3 regions of the Exiguobacterium sp. GL_137 genome follow, and region 1 is predicted to be linked to each of the others. Evidence: predicted binding sites of a transcription regulator. Region 1 holds the regulator's gene; each other region holds the start of a gene.
The links. Region 1 encodes Rex, which represses fermentation and respiration genes when NADH is low (regulators of the CRP and FNR family bind a similar motif). Its sites were predicted from a motif close to TTGTGAAATATTTCACAA; they were not measured.
Positions count from the first base shown of each region.

Region 2: pflB (formate C-acetyltransferase) is a predicted target of Rex. The motif match lies at 3,946-3,963, and genes of this name have one in related genera.
Region 3: AC3IRK_RS04670 (L-lactate dehydrogenase) is a predicted target of Rex. The motif match lies at 1,688-1,705, and genes of this name have one in related genera.

Region 1 is NZ_CM174406.1:2,766,179-2,772,208, reverse strand. Features, by position in the region: gene AC3IRK_RS14360 (hypothetical protein) at 1-343, opposite strand, end outside; gene AC3IRK_RS14355 (ABC-F family ATP-binding cassette domain-containing protein) at 343-2,244, opposite strand; gene AC3IRK_RS14350 (redox-sensing transcriptional repressor Rex) at 2,401-3,060, shown strand; gene AC3IRK_RS14345 (twin-arginine translocase TatA/TatE family subunit) at 3,060-3,263, shown strand; gene tatC (twin-arginine translocase subunit TatC) at 3,271-4,050, shown strand; tRNA gene AC3IRK_RS14335 (tRNA-Ala) at 4,158-4,230, shown strand; gene AC3IRK_RS14330 (S8 family serine peptidase) at 4,476-6,030, shown strand, end outside.
Region 2 is NZ_CM174406.1:619,607-625,636, forward strand. Features, by position in the region: gene abc-f (ribosomal protection-like ABC-F family protein) at 1-629, opposite strand, end outside; gene pflA (pyruvate formate-lyase-activating protein) at 900-1,622, opposite strand; gene pflB (formate C-acetyltransferase) at 1,647-3,896, opposite strand; gene AC3IRK_RS03260 (hypothetical protein) at 4,244-4,675, shown strand; gene AC3IRK_RS03265 (DEAD/DEAH box helicase) at 4,704-5,879, shown strand; gene AC3IRK_RS03270 (hypothetical protein) at 5,876-6,030, shown strand, end outside.
Region 3 is NZ_CM174406.1:901,704-907,733, reverse strand. Features, by position in the region: gene AC3IRK_RS04675 (GNAT family N-acetyltransferase) at 1-505, opposite strand, end outside; gene AC3IRK_RS04670 (L-lactate dehydrogenase) at 698-1,651, opposite strand; gene AC3IRK_RS04665 (DUF92 domain-containing protein) at 1,819-2,598, opposite strand; gene AC3IRK_RS04660 (5-formyltetrahydrofolate cyclo-ligase) at 2,589-3,137, opposite strand; gene rpmG (50S ribosomal protein L33) at 3,199-3,348, opposite strand; gene AC3IRK_RS04650 (1,4-alpha-glucan branching protein domain-containing protein) at 3,453-5,636, opposite strand; gene AC3IRK_RS04645 (DUF4912 domain-containing protein) at 5,676-6,030, opposite strand, start outside.

The sequences.
Region 1 (6,030 bases):
ACAGGACGGCGAGCGCCCAAATCCCGACACAGCTGATTAAAAAGGCCACCAATGGGGAGACGGCACCGTAATACATGATGATCATCGGATCATTCAGTTCGACGAACGATTGAATCGTCAGCAACGTGCAGATCAGACCGGATAATAAACTGATGAACAGTCCGCTCCATGTCTGAATGACAAGACCGATCATACAGGAAATCAAGATAAACAACGGATAAACGGCATTAAACGCATCCGGACGAATGAAAGCCGAGACATAGTCCGCATACATCGGGACGAAGTAGAGGACACCGGACAATAATCCTTGGATCAGATTGATCAGATAACTTTTCGAGCGCATCAGTGGAACGACTCCCACTGTTCCATCAAATCGAGCAAGTCGACATCAATCTGATCGCGCTCTGCCGAAAGGGCGGTCGCTTTCGGAATATCATTAAAGACTTCCGGTTCGCACAACAACTGTTCGATTTCGACCGACCGGTTCTCCAACCGTTCAATCTCTTGTTCGAGCTTCTCCAGCTGTTGTTTCTTTTTGCGCGCTTCTTTTTGCGCCTCTTTATCAATCGTCTTCGTCGAAGCGACTTTGATCGCTTTCGCTTCTTCTGCTTCGAGGCGGGCGATTTCTTCCTTCTCGGCTTTTTTCTCCATATAATACGAGTAGTCACCGAGGTAATCGGTCACGCCGTCTGTACTCATCTCGATGACACGTGTCGCGACGCGGTCGATGAAGTAACGGTCGTGGGAGACGAACAGTAACGTGCCTTCGTAATCGACAAGTGCATTTTCGAGGACCATTTTCGAATCAAGATCCAGGTGGTTCGTCGGCTCATCCAGCACAAGCAGATTCGTTTTCCGTAACTTCAGCTTCGCGAGCGCCAGACGTCCGCGTTCACCGCCCGACAATTCATGGACGAGCTTGAAGACATCATCGCCGCTGAACAGGAACTGCCCGAGAACGGACCGGACTTCCTGTTCGCGCATCAACGGCCATTCGTTCCAAATTTCATCAATGACCCGATTGCGGTCGTTCAGTTCCGCCTGCTCCTGATCGTAGTAGCCAATCGAGACGCCAGTACCGAAACGATAGTCACCGAACAGCGGTTTCAGACGGCCGACAAGCACTTTCAGTAACGTCGACTTGCCGATTCCGTTTGGTCCGACAAGCGCCAGTGATTCCGCACGTTGCAGCCGGAACGTAATGTTTTTCGAGACGGCTTCTTCGTAGCCGACAGCGAGTTGATTGACCTGCAGCACATCATTGCCGCTCTGCTTTTCAATCGGGAATGACAGAACCGTACTGCGTTCGTCACCGTCCGGACGGTCGATCCGGTCGACTTTTTCGAGACGCTTGCGGACACTTTGCGCCCGTTTCGTCGTCGTCGCACGGGCGATGTTACGCTGGATGAAGTCCTGCATCTTCGCGATGTCTTCCTGCTGCTGTTCGAACTGTTTCATTTCCTGTTCGTACAGTGCCGCTTTTTGTTCGAGATACTTCGTATAGTTGCCTGTGAATTTCCGCGACACGTTCCGGGACAATTCATAGACGACGTTGACGACTTGATCGAGGAAATAGCGGTCATGGGAAACGATCAGGACAGCACCACGGTAACCGGACAGGTAGCTTTCGAGCCAGGACAACGTATCGATGTCGAGGTGATTGGTCGGCTCATCGAGAATCAACAGTTCCGGTGCCTGGAGTAACATCTTCGCCAGGGCAAGCCGGGTCCGCTGTCCACCGGAAAGCGTCTGAATCCGGCGGGAATAATCGTCCGGATAAAAACGCATCCCGTGTAAGACAGAGCGGATGTTGGCTTCGAACTGATAGCCGCCGGCTTCCGAGAAGTCGTGTTGCGCTTGATCGTACGTTTTCAGGAGACGGTCATAGGCAGTCGGATCATTTAAAATGTGCTCCATGCCCATTTCGATTTCCATCCGACGAAGCGCCCGTTCCTGATCCTGCAGATGCTCAAAGACGGTCAGCATCTCGTTCCAAATCGATTCGTTCGACTCGAGTCCGCTGTCCTGCGCGAGATAACCAATCCGGACTTCCTTGCTTTTCATGATCTCCCCCGAGTCATGTGACAGCTCCCCGGCGATGATTTTTAAAAGTGTCGATTTTCCGGCACCGTTTCGTCCGACGAGGGCAATCCGGTCCCGTTCCTGTACTTCGAGTTTAATATTGTCTAAAATCGGCTCTACGCCGAATGATTTTGAGAGTTGGTTTACTTGTAAGAGAATCATATCCATCCATCCTTCCACCCTTTAGTCTATCACGAAAAATCCTGCCGAATATAATATTTGTTACTCTATGTGAAGTGGTTTACAATCAAGGAGAGTAGAATTCTTTGCATTGATTTGGGTGCCACGTCAGAACGTGGCCGAAGGGGGAACTGCAGTATGAATGGGCCAGACACAAAAATACCACAAGCAACGGCGAAACGACTGCCGTTATATTATCGTTTTATCCAAAGTCTCTATAACTCCGGCAAGCTGCGCGTCTCGTCAGCAGAGCTCAGCGAAGCGGTCAAAGTCGACTCTGCGACGATCCGTCGTGACTTTTCCTACTTTGGGGCGTTAGGGAAAAAAGGGTACGGTTATAACGTTCAACATTTGTTAACATTTTTCCGAAAGACACTCAACCAAGACGAGGTCACGAATGTCGCCTTAATCGGGGTCGGACATCTCGGAACAGCGTTTGCAAATTATAACTTTTTAAAGAATAATAGTACTCGTATCGTCATCGCGTTTGACGCCGATGAAGACAAGGTCGGAACAACGACGCAGGACGTTCCGATTTATCACGTCTCGGATATGAAAGAACAAATCAAAGCGAACCATGTCGATGTCGCCATCTTGACGGTACCGTCGCAGTTCGCGCAGTCAGTAGCGGATGAGTTAGTTGAGTACGGTGTGACCGGCATTCTGAACTTTACACCGGCCCGGTTGAATGTCCCGGCCCACGTCCGGGTGCATCACATCGATCTGTCAATCGAGCTGCAGTCGCTCGTCTATTTCATGAAGCATTATTCGCAATCAGCTGAAGGAGTGAAATCATAATGGAAAACTTAATCCCGTTGACACTTGGTATCGGCCCGGGGAGCATCGCCTTGATTGGTGTCGTCGCCCTCATCATCTTCGGACCGAAGAAATTACCGGAACTCGGCCGCGCCGCCGGTCAAACGTTAAAAGAATTCAAGAGTGCGACAAACGGCATCATGGAAGATGATAAAGACAAAAAGGACGAAACGAAAGAGAAGTGAGTGAATCATGGCGATCGATCAAGAACAGAGTGTGACATCGCACTTAGATGAACTGCGTAAGCGGATCATCTGGTCGCTCATCATCGTGGTAGTCATGTTTATCGCAGCCTTTCCGCTCGTCCGGCCGCTCGTCCGTTTTTTACAGGCCGACCTCAAGGAACTCGGAATCGGTTTAAATGCGTTTAACGTCGTTGATCCGTTGATGTTATATCTGAATCTTGCGTTCATCATCGCAATCGTCTTGGCGTCCCCGTTTTGGATGTACCAGCTTTGGGCGTTCATCCGTCCCGGTCTGCACGATCAAGAACAAAAAGCGACGTTGACGTACATTCCCGTGACGTTTTTCTTATTCCTCGCGGGCGTTTCCTTTTCTTATTTTTGGCTGTTGCCGTTTTTACTTGAAGTATCAACGGAACTCGGACAAGAGCTTGGGATTGAACAGGTCATCGGTGTCGAGAACTATTTCAGTTTCCTGATCCGGTTGACGATTCCGTTTGGTCTGTTGTTCCAGTTACCGGTCGTGACGATGTTTTTGACACGGCTCGGACTCGTAACGCCGTTCTTCATGCGGAAGAATCGGAAGTATGCGTATTTTGCGTTGTTCGTGATCGCGGCGTTGATCTCACCGCCCGACATTACGTCGCATTTGATGATTTCTGTTCCTTTGTTCATCCTCTATGAAATCAGTATCATCATCTCGGCACGGACGTATAAAAAAGTGCTGATCCTGGAGCAACAGGCTGAACTGGAACGACAGGCAGATATGATGCGTGAATTGAACAAATAACGGAAGATTCTCCTTTGCCGGTAAGGTGAGGGAGATTTTTTTGTAAGCGGTCTAATTTTATATTGAAAAAATGAACAGCAATGGGTATACTCATTATAGAAACACACGGGGGCTTAGCTCAGCTGGGAGAGCGTTTGGCTGGCAGCCAAAAGGTCGTCGGTTCGAGCCCGATAGTCTCCATATTGCTTTACCTGCCGAAACCTTGGGAAACCAAGGTTTTTTTTGTCCTTTTTTATTCACCTGTAAGAAATAGATAAGGGAATATAAGGATTTATTCATTTTGTGATGTAATAAACAAACAAATATTTTTAAAAAGCACCAAATTTAAATTGTATATTAAGCGAAAGTTAATTAAACTAAAAATACAGAATTTTCGTTTAATACGTTTTTGCTCCACATTACATTTTTGGAAAAGAGGAAAAGGAATGAAGAAAAAGAAGATTGCTCTGATGGCGGCTGCCCTCATGACATCTTCCAGCCTAGTTCATGCTGAGGGACACGTGTCATCACAAAAAGTGGATGTACAAAAGCCACAAGCACTCTCACTGAAAAAAGCGGGTCAAGAAAAGTCATACAGTCAAAACGAAAAAGTACGGATTGTCGTCGAGCTCGATCAAAAAGCAGCGATTGAACACGCGCAGGCACAAAATAAGCGTTACAGCACGTTAAGCAACACGGAAAAAATTATTCTTAAGAATCAAATCGTCAACAAACAGAAGGAAGTCAAAGCGGCAATTGCCCAAAAAGACATTTCTGTTTCGTATAAAGAAAGCTTCACGACCGTATTGAACGGGTTCAGCGGGGAAGTCAAATATGGTGAAATCAAGGAACTGAAAAAATTAAGCGGGGTCAAAAACGTACATATCGCACACGAATATGCGCGTCCGGAAGTCGAAAAGGGCGCAACACCAAACATGTTACATAGTAAAGACATGGTCAATGCGAAGCAGACATGGCAGGACTACGGCTATAAAGGGGAAGGAACGATCGTTGCCGTCATCGATACGGGAATCGATCCGACGCACAAGGACATGGTCCTCAGTCCGGAGACGAAAGTCGATTTGACGTCGTCAAAAGTCGAAAGCTTTAAATCGTCAAAAGGTTTAAAAGGAAACTACTTCACGGAAAAAGTACCGTACGGCTATAACTATGCGGATCATGACAGCGAAATCCGTGATCTTGGGCCAGGCGCTTCGATGCACGGGATGCACGTCGCCGGTACAGTGGGTGCCAACGGCGATGAAACGAACGGTGGAATCAAAGGGGTTGCACCGGAAACACAACTCCTCGCGATGAAGGTCTTCGGCAATGATCCAGGGATGCCGTCGACATTCAGTGATATCTATATCAAAGCGATTGATGATGCGATTGCGCTAGGAGCAGACGTCATCAACATGAGTCTTGGTTCAACGGCATCCTTCGTCCAAAAAGATGATCCGGAACAAAAAGCAATCGTCAATGCGATGAACAACGGTATTTTATGTGCAATTTCAGCCGGGAACTCGGCATTCGCCGGAAGCGGCGCCGGAAACCCGTACGCGTCGAATCCAGACGTCGGTGTCGTCGGCTCGCCGGGCTTAATCAGCGAATCGCTGCAAGTCGCGTCGGTTGAAAACACACAGCTGACACTCGAAGGAATGGCATTGACGGTCGACGGGCAGGACGCAGGTTACCTCGCTTATCAGAAACAAGACTCGCCGAATCCGATTGCGGTCTTTGATAAAGAGAAGATGGATGTCGTCTATGTTGGTGACGGCAGTGAACCGAACTATGCCGGCAAAGACGTCAAGGATAAAGTCGTCTTCGTCGTCCGGAACGGCAGCTTCAACTACGGCATGATTCAAGCGGAAGCCGAGAAACAAGGCGCGGCCGGTGTCATCGTCCGCGGACGTGTCGATCATGGTGATTACGTCAGCATGGCACTTAATAAACCTACGATTCCGCTCGTCTCGTTAAGCATTGCCGACGGAAACGAACTCG
Region 2 (6,030 bases), 880 kb from region 1:
GCCTCGGCTGTCGCATCGATAAAAGCCCGCTCATGTGACACATACAGGATGGTAAGCGGCGTTTGATGCATCCAGTGAATCAACCAATCCAGCGTATCCGAGTCCAGGTGATTGGTCGGTTCGTCGAGCAGAATGAAATCCGGCTGTTGGACCAACAGGCAGGCGAGTTGAATGCGTGTCTGCTCGCCGCCGCTCAGTGTATCGAATGGGTGTGTCCAGACGTGTTCCGGCAATTGCACTTCTTTTAACGCCCGAGCGGCGTCTGTCTCAAGTGAAAAAGCATCGAGATCGAGCGCAGCTTGGTAGTTTTCGAGTGACGATGAGTGGAGAGCCGCTTCCCTTGCTTCGTAACGTACTCGGTCAGCCTGTTCAACAAGCCGAATGGCCGGTGTACTGGAAGTGAGATGTTGGGCGACATGTCCAACGTTCGTATAGCCGCGGAAGATGTTTCCTTCCGTCGGCTGAAGCTGTTTTAAAATCAGCTGGAAGAGTGTCGTTTTACCGACACCATTGGAACCGACCAAAGCAATATGCTCACCGGGACGGATGGAAAATGACACGTGTTGAAACAACGTCTGTTGTGGAAGATCAAAGCGTACATCATGAAAAGATAAGATTTCTGCAGGCATATGTTCAGCTCCTTTTGGGTTCATTTCAGCATTGATGAAATGAAAACACACCATCCGAAAGCGAGCGGATGGTGTGCAGGAGGGCAGATCAAAGAAGGTATATTCCGAATGACGGAAATACCGAAAATGAGCAGACTCGTAGCGTCAGTCATCCGCAACTCATTGCGAAAGTGATGAATTCTTTCATCATTAGACAGTAGCGAGTGAATGCTTCATTTCGGTATTGTACCTCCTATTCATAGACTATGTGTTCAGTGTAGCAACTTGTCGTCAGCAAGACAAGTAAGAATCAAGCAATACTTGAGCCGCAGCAGCTTCCTCTGGATTTGGCGGCAGAACATCCGCTAATGGATAATCGAGACCGAGCGCTTCCCATTTGTAGACGCCAAGCTGATGATAAGGAAGTACTTCGATCCGTTCGACATTACCGAGTGTCCGGATGAATTCACCGGTCTGGCGCAGGAACGTCTCCGTCATCGTCAAACCGGGCACGAGAACGTGGCGGATCCAGACGGGAATGTTCCGTTCTGCCAACCGTTTGGCAAAGGCAAGCGTATTGGCATTACTGCGCCCCGTCAGAATCCGGCAGGTCGCATCATCAATATGCTTAATGTCGAGTAACACGAGATCCGTGTAATCGAGAATCCGGTCGATATTTTTAGGGACGACCGAACCGGCTGTATCGATGACGGTATGCAAGCCTTTTTGTTTTGCTTCCCGAAGTGCTGCTTCCAAAAATTCCGGTTGGGCAAGGGGTTCTCCGCCGGAAAATGTGATACCACCGCCTGTTGCTTCAAAAAATGATCGGTAACTTTCCGCTTCTTCAATGATTTCCGTTGCCGAGACGGAACGACCACATCCGAATTCCCACGTATCCGCATTGTGGCAGTATTGGCAACGTAAAGGACAGCCTTGCGTGAAGACGATGAAGCGAATACCCGGTCCGTCGACCGTGCCGCAGGATTCAACAGAATGAATCGTTCCGATTGTCATAGCCATTTCAGTCCTTTCTTTCAGTTAAAGTGCACCGTGGAACGTCCGGTTGATGACGTCGATTTGCTGTTCGCGGGTCAACTTGATGAAGTTGACGGCGTAACCGGAAACGCGGATCGTCAATTGGGGATAAAGTTCCGGATGTTCCATCGCATCGAGTAATGTCTCCCGGTCGAAGACATTGACGTTTAAGTGATGTCCTTTTGAAGTAGTTCCGCCCATGTAGCCGTCAAGCAGTCCGACTGTATTTCGAATTCGTGTCGGTTCATCTTTCCCCAGTGCTTTCGGGACGATGGAGAACGTGTAGGAAATGCCGTCAAGGGCATGTTCATACGGTAATTTCCCGACGGAAGTCAATGCGGCGACGGCACCCTTCGTATCCCGACCATGCATTGGATTGGCTCCCGGTGCGAATGGTTCACCAGCACGTCGTCCGTCCGGCGTATTGCCGGTTTTTTTGCCGTAGACGACATTTGAAGTAATCGTCAAGACGGATTGAGTCGGTAAAGCATCACGGTACGTCGGATGTTTCCGGATTTTTTCCATAAACAGTTTGACGAGATCAACCGCCATCTGATCGACCCGTTCATCATTATTTCCGAATTTCGGGAAGTCACCTTCGATTTTAAAATCAACCGCAATTCCGTCAGCATCACGAATCGGGGAGACTTTAGCGTAACGAATGGCGGACAGGCTGTCGGCCACGACAGAGAGTCCGGCGATACCGCAAGCCATCGTCCGTAAGATTTCCGGATCGTGCAACGCCATTTCGATGCGTTCGTAACTGTATTTATCATGCATGAAGTGAATGACGTTCAATGTATTGACATAGAGTTCCGCCAACCAGTCAAGCTGACGGTCGTAAGCAGCCATGACCGTTTCATAATCTAAGACATCATCTAAAATCAAGTTCGTCTTTGGAGCAACTTGAATTTTAAGTTTTTCATCCATGCCGCCGTTTAACGTATAGAGCAATGCTTTTGCTAAGTTCGCCCGTGCTCCGAAAAATTGCATTTGCTTCCCGATTTTCATGGCGGAAACACAGCACGCGATGCCGTAGTCGTCGCCATAAATCGGCAACATCAGATCATCATTTTCATACTGGATCGAACTGGAGAGAATCGACATCTTGGCACAAAATTCTTTAAAGCCGCGCGGTAGTTGTGTGGACCAGAGGACCGTCAGATTCGGTTCTGGAGCCGGACCGAGATTGACAAGTGTCTGCAGGAAGCGGAACGAACTTTTTGTCACGTTGGAGCGACCGTCCTCACTCATCCCGCCGATTGATTCCGTGACCCAGGTCGGATCACCGGAGAATAAATCATTGTAGTCCGGTGTCCGGAGGAATTTGACGATTCGCAGCTTCATGACAAAATGATCGACAAGTTCCTGGGCAGTCTGTTCCGTCAAACGTCCTGACTGTAAATCGCGTTCGATATAGATATCAAGGAACGTCGAGACGCGGCCGAGTGACATCGCAGCCCCATTTTGTTCTTTGATTGCAGCGAGGTAAGCAAGGTACACCCATTGGAACGCTTCTTGGGCGGTTTCCGCCGGACGGGATAAGTCGCAGTCATAACGTTGACCGAGCTCGGTCAGTTCTTGTAACGCCCGAATTTGTTCGTTCATCTCTTCACGGTCCCGGATCATCGATTCGGATAAGAAGCCGCCGCGGTCTTTTAAATCTTGTTTCCGTCCTGCAATCAAGAAGGCTGTACCGTACAGCGCAACACGGCGATAGTCTCCGATAATCCGACCGCGTCCATAGGCATCCGGAAGACCTGTGATGATACCCGCTTTACGGGCAGCACGCATTTCAGGCGTATAAGCATCGAACACGCCTTGATTATGTGTTTTACGATATTCACTAAATGTTTTTGTTACGAGGGGATCGGCTTGGAAACCATAGGCTTCTAAAGCATCATTGACCATTCGAATCCCGCCGTTCGGATGAATGGAACGTTTAAATGGTTCGTCGGTTTGCAGACCGACGATTTGTTCGAGTTCGCGGTTGAGGTATCCTGGACCGTGTGACAGAATCGTTGAAGGTATCGAAGCATCGACGGCATAGACGCCACCACGTGAACGTTCTTCACTTGTTAAATTCATGATTTGTTGCCACAGTGTTTCCGTAGCCACGGTTGGTCCTGCAAGAAACTGATCGTCTCCCCGGTATTCTGTCCGGTTTCGACGGATGAAATCAGCTACGTCAATTTGATTGTTCCATGCGCCTGTTTCGAATTGTTGCCATGCTGGTGTTTTTTCAAGTAACATCACGAACACTCCTTTTTTTTTAAGGTGAACAGTCCAAGATACATCCCCTATGTGAATAGTGTAACAAACATTAGGGGGGAAGAGTTTTACATCCCGGTGAAAGCGTAAAGGACTTGAAAAACGTTGGTACATAAGGAATCCGTTAAATGTGTACCAGTGATTGGAATATGCTTAAAAAACAGAAAAAGGGCGAAATAAAGCCATATTTTAAATTCTGTATCACTATTTTTATATGTATCTAAACAAGACAGTTCGAATCGTGATAAAAGTCACACCGGGTTATCTTGTATTTTTATGACGTATCGTTGACAATGAAAAAGGGAATATAGACCGTGGAGGTGCATAAAATGGATTTTTCGATGTTGGAAGACCGTGCCGATTATAGAGCAGGTGATTGGGTGACGTTAAAAGTATCGACTGAAGGAACACCGCGAACGGGAATGATTACGGAGTTTGAGGAAGACGGCTTTTGGATTCGTTTTGAAGATGACTTTGATTTTGAAGACTTCATCGGATATAAAGAAAAATACTTGGTGAAGCTGATTCGTCGCCCGAATGATGTCCGATCCGATTACCCGGTGCTCAGTCAGTTTCCGAAACTGGCGGATGAACTTCAAGACCGGGTCATTCAAGGGTTTGATATTTTGACGGAAGAAATAAAGAATGACCAGGAAGTGGTATATCACATCCGGCTCATCGACGCAGGGAACGAATACACACAAACGTTACGTGGTCTGCGTGACGAAACGACCGATCAATTTGAATATGTCACAGAATGATGCAGAAGAGAGTAGGAGAATACACGTTATGGACTTTATGAAACCTTTTATTACAGAAGCATGGGAACGCGCCCGCTTCGAAAAAATGATGCCGGTTCAAGAACAGGCGATTCCATTATTACGCGAAAGAAAAGATGTTTTGGTCGAAGCACCGACCGGGACCGGGAAAACATTAGCATATGTCATTCCTGCATTAGAATTGATTGATGAAAATGAACCGCATATCCAAGTCGTGATTACAGCACCGACACGTGAACTGGTCATGCAGATCCATCAAGTCATTCAACTGTTTTCGCAAGGAAGCGGCATAAAATCAGGTGCCTTCATTGGTGGCGTCGAACTCAAACGCCAGCATGAACGATTGAAGAAAAAACCGCAAATCATCGTCGGAACCCCGGGACGACTCGTCGAACTGATTGATTCTAAAAAAATGAAGATGCATAAAGTAAAACTGATAGTTTTAGATGAAGCCGATCAAATTTATGAGAGCGGCATGAGCGCGTCGGCAACACGAATTGCCAACAGTGCACTGCGGGATCGTCAGCTGGCCTTTATCTCGGCGACATTGCCGGAACGAACAGCTGAATGGGGAAAAACATTATTTGCGAACGAGCCTGCACGGATTAAAGTAGAACGTGTCATGAGTACGCAAGTGAAATTCGGTTATATCGAAATGTCACGCCGTCTTAAACCGGAATACTTGCGTCGCCTGGCGAACATGCAGGGAGCGAAAGTATTGACGTTCATCAATAACCGCTCATTCCTTGGACCGTTAAACGGCGAACTCAGTAAATTCTCATTAAAATACCGCATTCTTGACGCCGAAAAAGGAAAACGGGAACGGATGGAGACACTCCGTTCGTATAAACGGGGCGAGTTCCCATTGCTCGTGACGACGGGCCTCGCAGCTCGTGGCCTCGACATCGAGGCGGTTACCCATGTCGTCCATTATGATTTACCTGAGTCATTCGATGATTTCGTTCACCGTTCTGGACGGACAGGACGCGGGAATGCATCTGGTATGGTTCTTGCCCTTGTCACGGATCACGATTTGAAACACCTGAAGACCCTGACTAAGCAAATGGGTGTGGAAATGGAAGAGATGGAAATTTATCGTGGCGAAGTGATTCCGAAACGGGAACACACGGAACCCGAAACAATCAAACGACCGGCGAACCCACACCGGAAAGGACCGACACGATGAAAAGCGAGCGAAAAATAATCCCTTTTCCAACGACCGTATCGGAAGCGGAGATGAATACGGCGCTTAAGAAGATGTATCAAGAAGCCGCAACGGCCAGAAGTACAGACTGGGTGGCCTTCATCGAAGAAATCGCAACGGAAGGACGTTGGTA
Region 3 (6,030 bases), 1.2 Mb from region 1:
CGTATTTTTTCATCCAGATATCATCGCGGTATGTTCCATCTTCCAGTTTAACGGAGTCCGGATCTTCCGCGTATACTTCAAAGCCCAGTGATTCATACAGGTTCTGAGCGGCCTCATTGCCGGAAAGCACTGCCAGGATGACTTGTTCGACATCAGGAAGTTGCTTTGCCTCTTCAATCAACGCTTCCATTAGAGCACGTCCTGTTCCGCCACGATAATCCGGTGACACATACACACCAGAAATCATCGCTTTATGCGACTCGCGTGATAATTCGTACGGCTTGACCTGACCAAATCCAAATAACTTTTCACCGTCAAATATTCCGAGCCATACTTCATCCGAATCCGGATCGCCTTCCAGCCCTTCTTGAACATCTTTAATTGGTGTTTGTTGTTCATCATCAAACGAATGACCAAACGCATCTGGATGATTTTTTAATCCTTCCAGTCGAAGACTCCAATACTGTTCTGCATCTTCTTTCGTTAACTTCCGAAATGTATACATGACTGTCTTTCTCCCCTTTATGCGTTTTTACTATTAGACAATATGACATGAGAAACTCTTCTATCCTTTACATAACCTTTTTCTAGTAAAATAAAACCTAGTTTAATCCGGAATTTTCAGCACAAAAAAAATCACTCCTTTTCGATTTGTCGAAAAAGAATGATTTTTTCGCTTTAGGCGGTCGGCTCAATATTAACGGAGAACAGGTTCCATCGTTTGACGCAACACTTCTGCTGAGTGATGGAATTTTTTAAGTTCTTCTTCCGTTAAAGAAACTTCGATGATTTCCCGAACACCTTGCCGGTTGATGATTGCGGGTACACCGATATGGATACCGGAAATCCCATACTGTCCGTCGACATGTGCTCCGACCGTTAAGAGACAGTTCTCATTTCCGAGAATCGCCCGGACGATTCGAACAAGTCCAAGACCAATCGCATAATAGGTCGCCCCTTTTCGTTCGATGATGTGATACGCTGCATCCCGGACATTGATATAAATTTGATCAAGATCCGCTTGAGAGTAACGATCATTTTCCGCTAACAATTCATCAATCGTTTTACCATAGATCCGTGAGTTGCTCCAGGCTGCAAATTCCGTGTCCCCGTGCTCTCCAAGAATGTAGGCATGCGCATTACGGGAATCGATATGGAAGTATTCACCGAGCATTTGACGCAAACGGGCCGTATCAAGAACCGTACCTGATCCAAAGACACGGGATTTTGGAAGACCGGAATATTTCCATGCCAGATGAGCCATGATGTCAACCGGGTTAGATGCAACGACGATGATGCCATCAAAACCAGATTCCATGATTTGGCGTATCATTTCTTTCATGATCAACGCATTTTTAGCAACAAGATCGAGTCGGGTTTCGCCCGGTTTTTGTGGCGCCCCTGCCGTGATAACAATCACTTCCGCATCCTTACAGTCTGAGTAATCCCCTGCCCAGATGCGCATCGGGGAAGAACTGAAAGGTGTCCCGTGATTTAAATCCATCGCTTCGCCCTCTGCTTTGGCTTTATTCACATCGATGATCACCAATTCTTCACACAATCCCGCCGTCGACATCTGATAGGCAAAGCTTGAACCAACAGCCCCCGCACCAATTAACGCTACACGTGTCACTTTCGCATGTAATTCCATCCTTTATATCCACCCTTCTGAAGGTAATTTAAAAGTTTGTTAACTATCTCACAAATAGATTGTAACATCTTTCACAAAGTTTAGGTATTTATGAAACCGTTCACATCTTGTCTAATTTGTGTCAATAATATCCTAACATAAGGAAAAGCGACATCTTCCATTTCCACTTACCACATTCGATACACAATAAAACCAAACATTCCGGCTAACGTACTCGACAAAAAGTTGACTCCGTCATTCCCAAGCCATTTCCATCCCTTTACATAAAGAGTCGGTTGATTGTGGTGAAGACGTTTTTCTGTTTCTTTGAGGCAAACCACACATCGAAATTTCCGCTGGACCGTCCCGCCGAACAATGTATCAAACAAACTTCCTATGATGCCGCCTAACGTCACCAACAACCAGATGTCCGTCGATAAGTCGAACAGTAGATCGCCTGCTGTCGCTATGAACAAGGCGCCGACAATCGTTGCGGTCGTCCCAAGGATTGAAATTGCGCCGCTCGTTCCAGCCGGTACACGCCGTCCCGTTAAGAGAAAAGGATTTTTTTTTGACAAAGGACCAATTTCAGAAGCCCATGTGTCGGCATTTGACGCAGCCAGCACGATCAAAAATAAGACAAGAAACGATGTGTGTTCTGTCCAGAGAAATCCCATCGAAGCCAACGCTGCGATCCCTCCGTTCGCAAGAACCTGCCAGCCGTCACGCGGTCCGTCTTTTTCGACGATTTGATTCACCGACTGTTTTCTTCGTTTCCCAAGTTTCGACAACAGACTGGAACTGCCGAAAAAAAGCAATAACATCAGAAGCCCGGGGTAACCGAATCCGGACAGGACAAGCGCCCCGACGACAAGCGTCCAAATACTGCCGCTGATGGTCAGCAAACGCAGCCGGTATCCGATATAGCCGAGGAAAAAACAAAATAAAATACCGTAGATTACTGGCATACAACGACCTCAGACTCGGTTACAATCTGCTGAACCGGTTGATCGAAGGGTTCCACTTCGAACGCAGAAACCAGTTGACGCTCAAACGCAACCGCTAACGTATGGCCATGATAATCAGCTAATACCCGATCATAAAAACCGCCTCCCCACCCTACACGGTAGCCTTGACGTGTGAACGCCCGTCCCGGAACGATGCAAAGGTCCACTGCACTCAAAGACCTCTCTACCGCCTGGTCATCCGGTTCCCGAATGCCCATCTTTGTTTCTATCAATGGGCTGTTCGGTAAGTATTCAAAAAATCGCATCTCCTGGTGCATGACTTTCGGAATGACAACCTGTTTCCCCAGTTCCCAGGCCTTCAAAATAATCGGCTCTGTCGCACATTCGTTGCGAAAGGAAAGTGTGATGGCAATGGATTGAGCATTTTTCCACTCCGGTAAAGCAAACAAATAATCATAAATCTGCTGTTCTTTTTGTTCACGATGCTCTAACTGATTTAACTGATCTGTAATAAATCGCCGAATTTCCCGTTTTTCCATCTTGCGAATCCCCCTTATTCAACAAAAAAGCCATCACACAAGGTGACGGCTTCCATCTCAATTATTTTACTTCACGGTGAAGTGTGTGCTTACGGAGACGTGGGTTGTATTTCTTCAACTCAAGACGCTCTGGGTTGTTACGCTTGTTCTTCTTAGTGATATAAGTACGGTCACCAGTTTCAGTGCAAGCCAAAGTAATTTTAACGCGCATGGGATTCCCTCCTATCTAGCTCTCGATGTATCAAGTATTTTTGCTTTACATAAGGTTAAGCATACTCAAGTATCGTACCAAGAAAGGAAGTGAATTGCAACTGTTCATCCGTTCTTTTTTGGATTCATTACATGCTGGTATGGATTTTCAAGGTCCACCTGGAATGTACGCAGTTCTTTTGCGACATGATAATCATGTTCGATCCCGTTTCTTGCTTCTTCTCGCTCGAGATAAATGACGTCTGAATGACGTAATGCTTCTCCTTCGAGTCGCTTGATTGCTACGACAAGCCCACCTGTTCCTGACGGAGAACGTTCGCTTTCCAAGTCATACACGTTGCTGACAAGTGGTAAGCCGTTCATTTCAGCAAAGGATTGAGCCGCTGAAGCCGTCTCCATATTAAAGTTATGAACAAGTCGGAACTCGACGATTTTATTCAATGCCTGTGCTTGACGCAAGACTGCCAGATTTAAGCCGGCCAATTGATTATACGTCTGAACGAGCGGTAGACCATTGACCTCGACCTGATAGACATGCACACCGTCTTGATGCTGATAACCGGCTGTCCCTGATGTAATGACATAAACATTTTCACCTGATGCGGCTAATCGTTTCGCATATTCCGCAACGGGACGGTTTGAATCATCGTATTGCGTCGTCACAAGTAAAATAGCTTCGCTGTTCCACGATACCTCACGTTGAACGGCCACATAATAATCATGCGGAGTCAGGAAGACATCCGGTTCAATGTCGGTATCAGCGAGGAACGGATATTCTGCATACCGCTCTTCTAGCCAATCAAGCGTCAGCTCCTGCGCATCGAGACGACGTTCCGTTTCTTCAAATCGTTTAATATGTTCACGGAACCGGTTCGCTGCATATTGTGCCGTTGTCTGTCCATCGAGAATAAACGGCCAGTCACTCGAGACGGCAAGCAGATATTCGCGAATCAACTGACGTTTGGCTTTCACCGTCAATTCATCCTGATGACGATTCCGGGCAACGACGCCTGCCAAACGTTTTTCAAGTTGGTGCAAGTGACGGATCATCCAATCGTTGCGTTCATTGATCCAGACATCCGCATAACCTTTGCGTCCCCACGTTCCCATCGCAATGTGAACCGTTTCGATATCCTGGAAGTGACGTTCCAAAAACATCGCCGGAGAAATCGACTCAATCCCGTAATCTTCGAATCGTTCCATCGTTTTTCCGAGGAAGTCCGGCCCTTCGAACCACCAATGTCCAAATAACTCAGCATCGAACGGTGCCGTCACGAGGAATGGTGGAAAATCTTGTGCGCTCTGCTCATCTAAATGGTTGGCAAGTGCTTCCGCAAAATCAGTCGCATGGACATCTGTCCGTTTCCAAGCCCAATCCCGGACATAATATTCTTTTTGATCCGACTCGCCCGTCACCCGGTGAAGTTTTAATCCTGTATCGTAACGAAGTCCTTCTGGATGCATGAATTCGGCGATTTGATCCCATTCGCGGTCATATGCAAGGTCGCGGTAAAACTCACGGTAATCCGGATGCCCAGGATAACCGATGACCGAACTCCAAATCCGGCCCGAGATGATTTGATCACGCGGGAACAATGCAACACCATGCGGCGAATAGACAGGTGCACCAATCCCGTGTTTCGGGGCAGGATCCGCATTCAGGATAGAATGTTCGTCAACGAACGTATACCGGATTCCTTCTTCGTACATGATCTTATCAAGACCTGGCGTATACGCACATTCCGGCATCCACAGACCCGTCGGACGATAGCCGTAATGGCGTTCGAAACAGTTTAATCCGGTTTGGATTTCAGACCGTGCTGCTTGTTCCGACAACATGTGCGGACTGAATCCGTGTGTCGCGGTACACGTCATCAACTCAAGATACCCTTGTTCTTTATAATGACGGAAGGCGCTGTTTAAGTTCCGGCCCCAATGCTCAAACGTTACTTTTAAGTCGTGGTACCGTTCTTTATAGAAAAGCAAGGCATCACGTTCCTCGTTCCCTAAATCGCGTTGTAACTCCTGTTCAATCAATCGTAACGTATCGTCCAGGTGCTCCACGTAACGATCTTGGATGAGTGAATCTGCTAACATCTCAATGACGGGTGGCGAGATACTGATCGTCCAACCAAGCGGACGCTCCAAGCGATCGATTTCCCACAATAATGGAATATACGTTTCGGAGATGGCTTCGTACATCCATCTTTCTTCTAGACGATTGGCTTCCCGATGTCGGATATATGGTAAATGGGCATGTAACACTAATGAAAAATAACCTTTGCGCATGTCTGTTCTTCCTCTCCTTCTGCTTTCTATCTGTTATCTTCAGCGAACGCGATCAAAATAGGAATACGGACGCAAGACTTCGATCCATTCCGGTTGTTCCAGTTCTCCATATTGCCAATGAGCAACAACCTCTGCAAAACGTCCATCTACGACAGGCTCGTCTCGTGGTGTCTCGATTGGTTTTGAGCGGAGGACAGGAAGAAAATCTCCGTCGATGGTTTGAATACCCCATTCGATGATGTATGTAGTGTTCGGCATCAACGGACGGACAAACCATGTATTCGTCATTTCCGGCAATTCAAATTGATACGTACGATTCGCTTCACCTTTTTCGTAATCGCGTAACGTCACATCAATGATCCGCATTTCTTTTCGGAATGAATCGAATGATGCG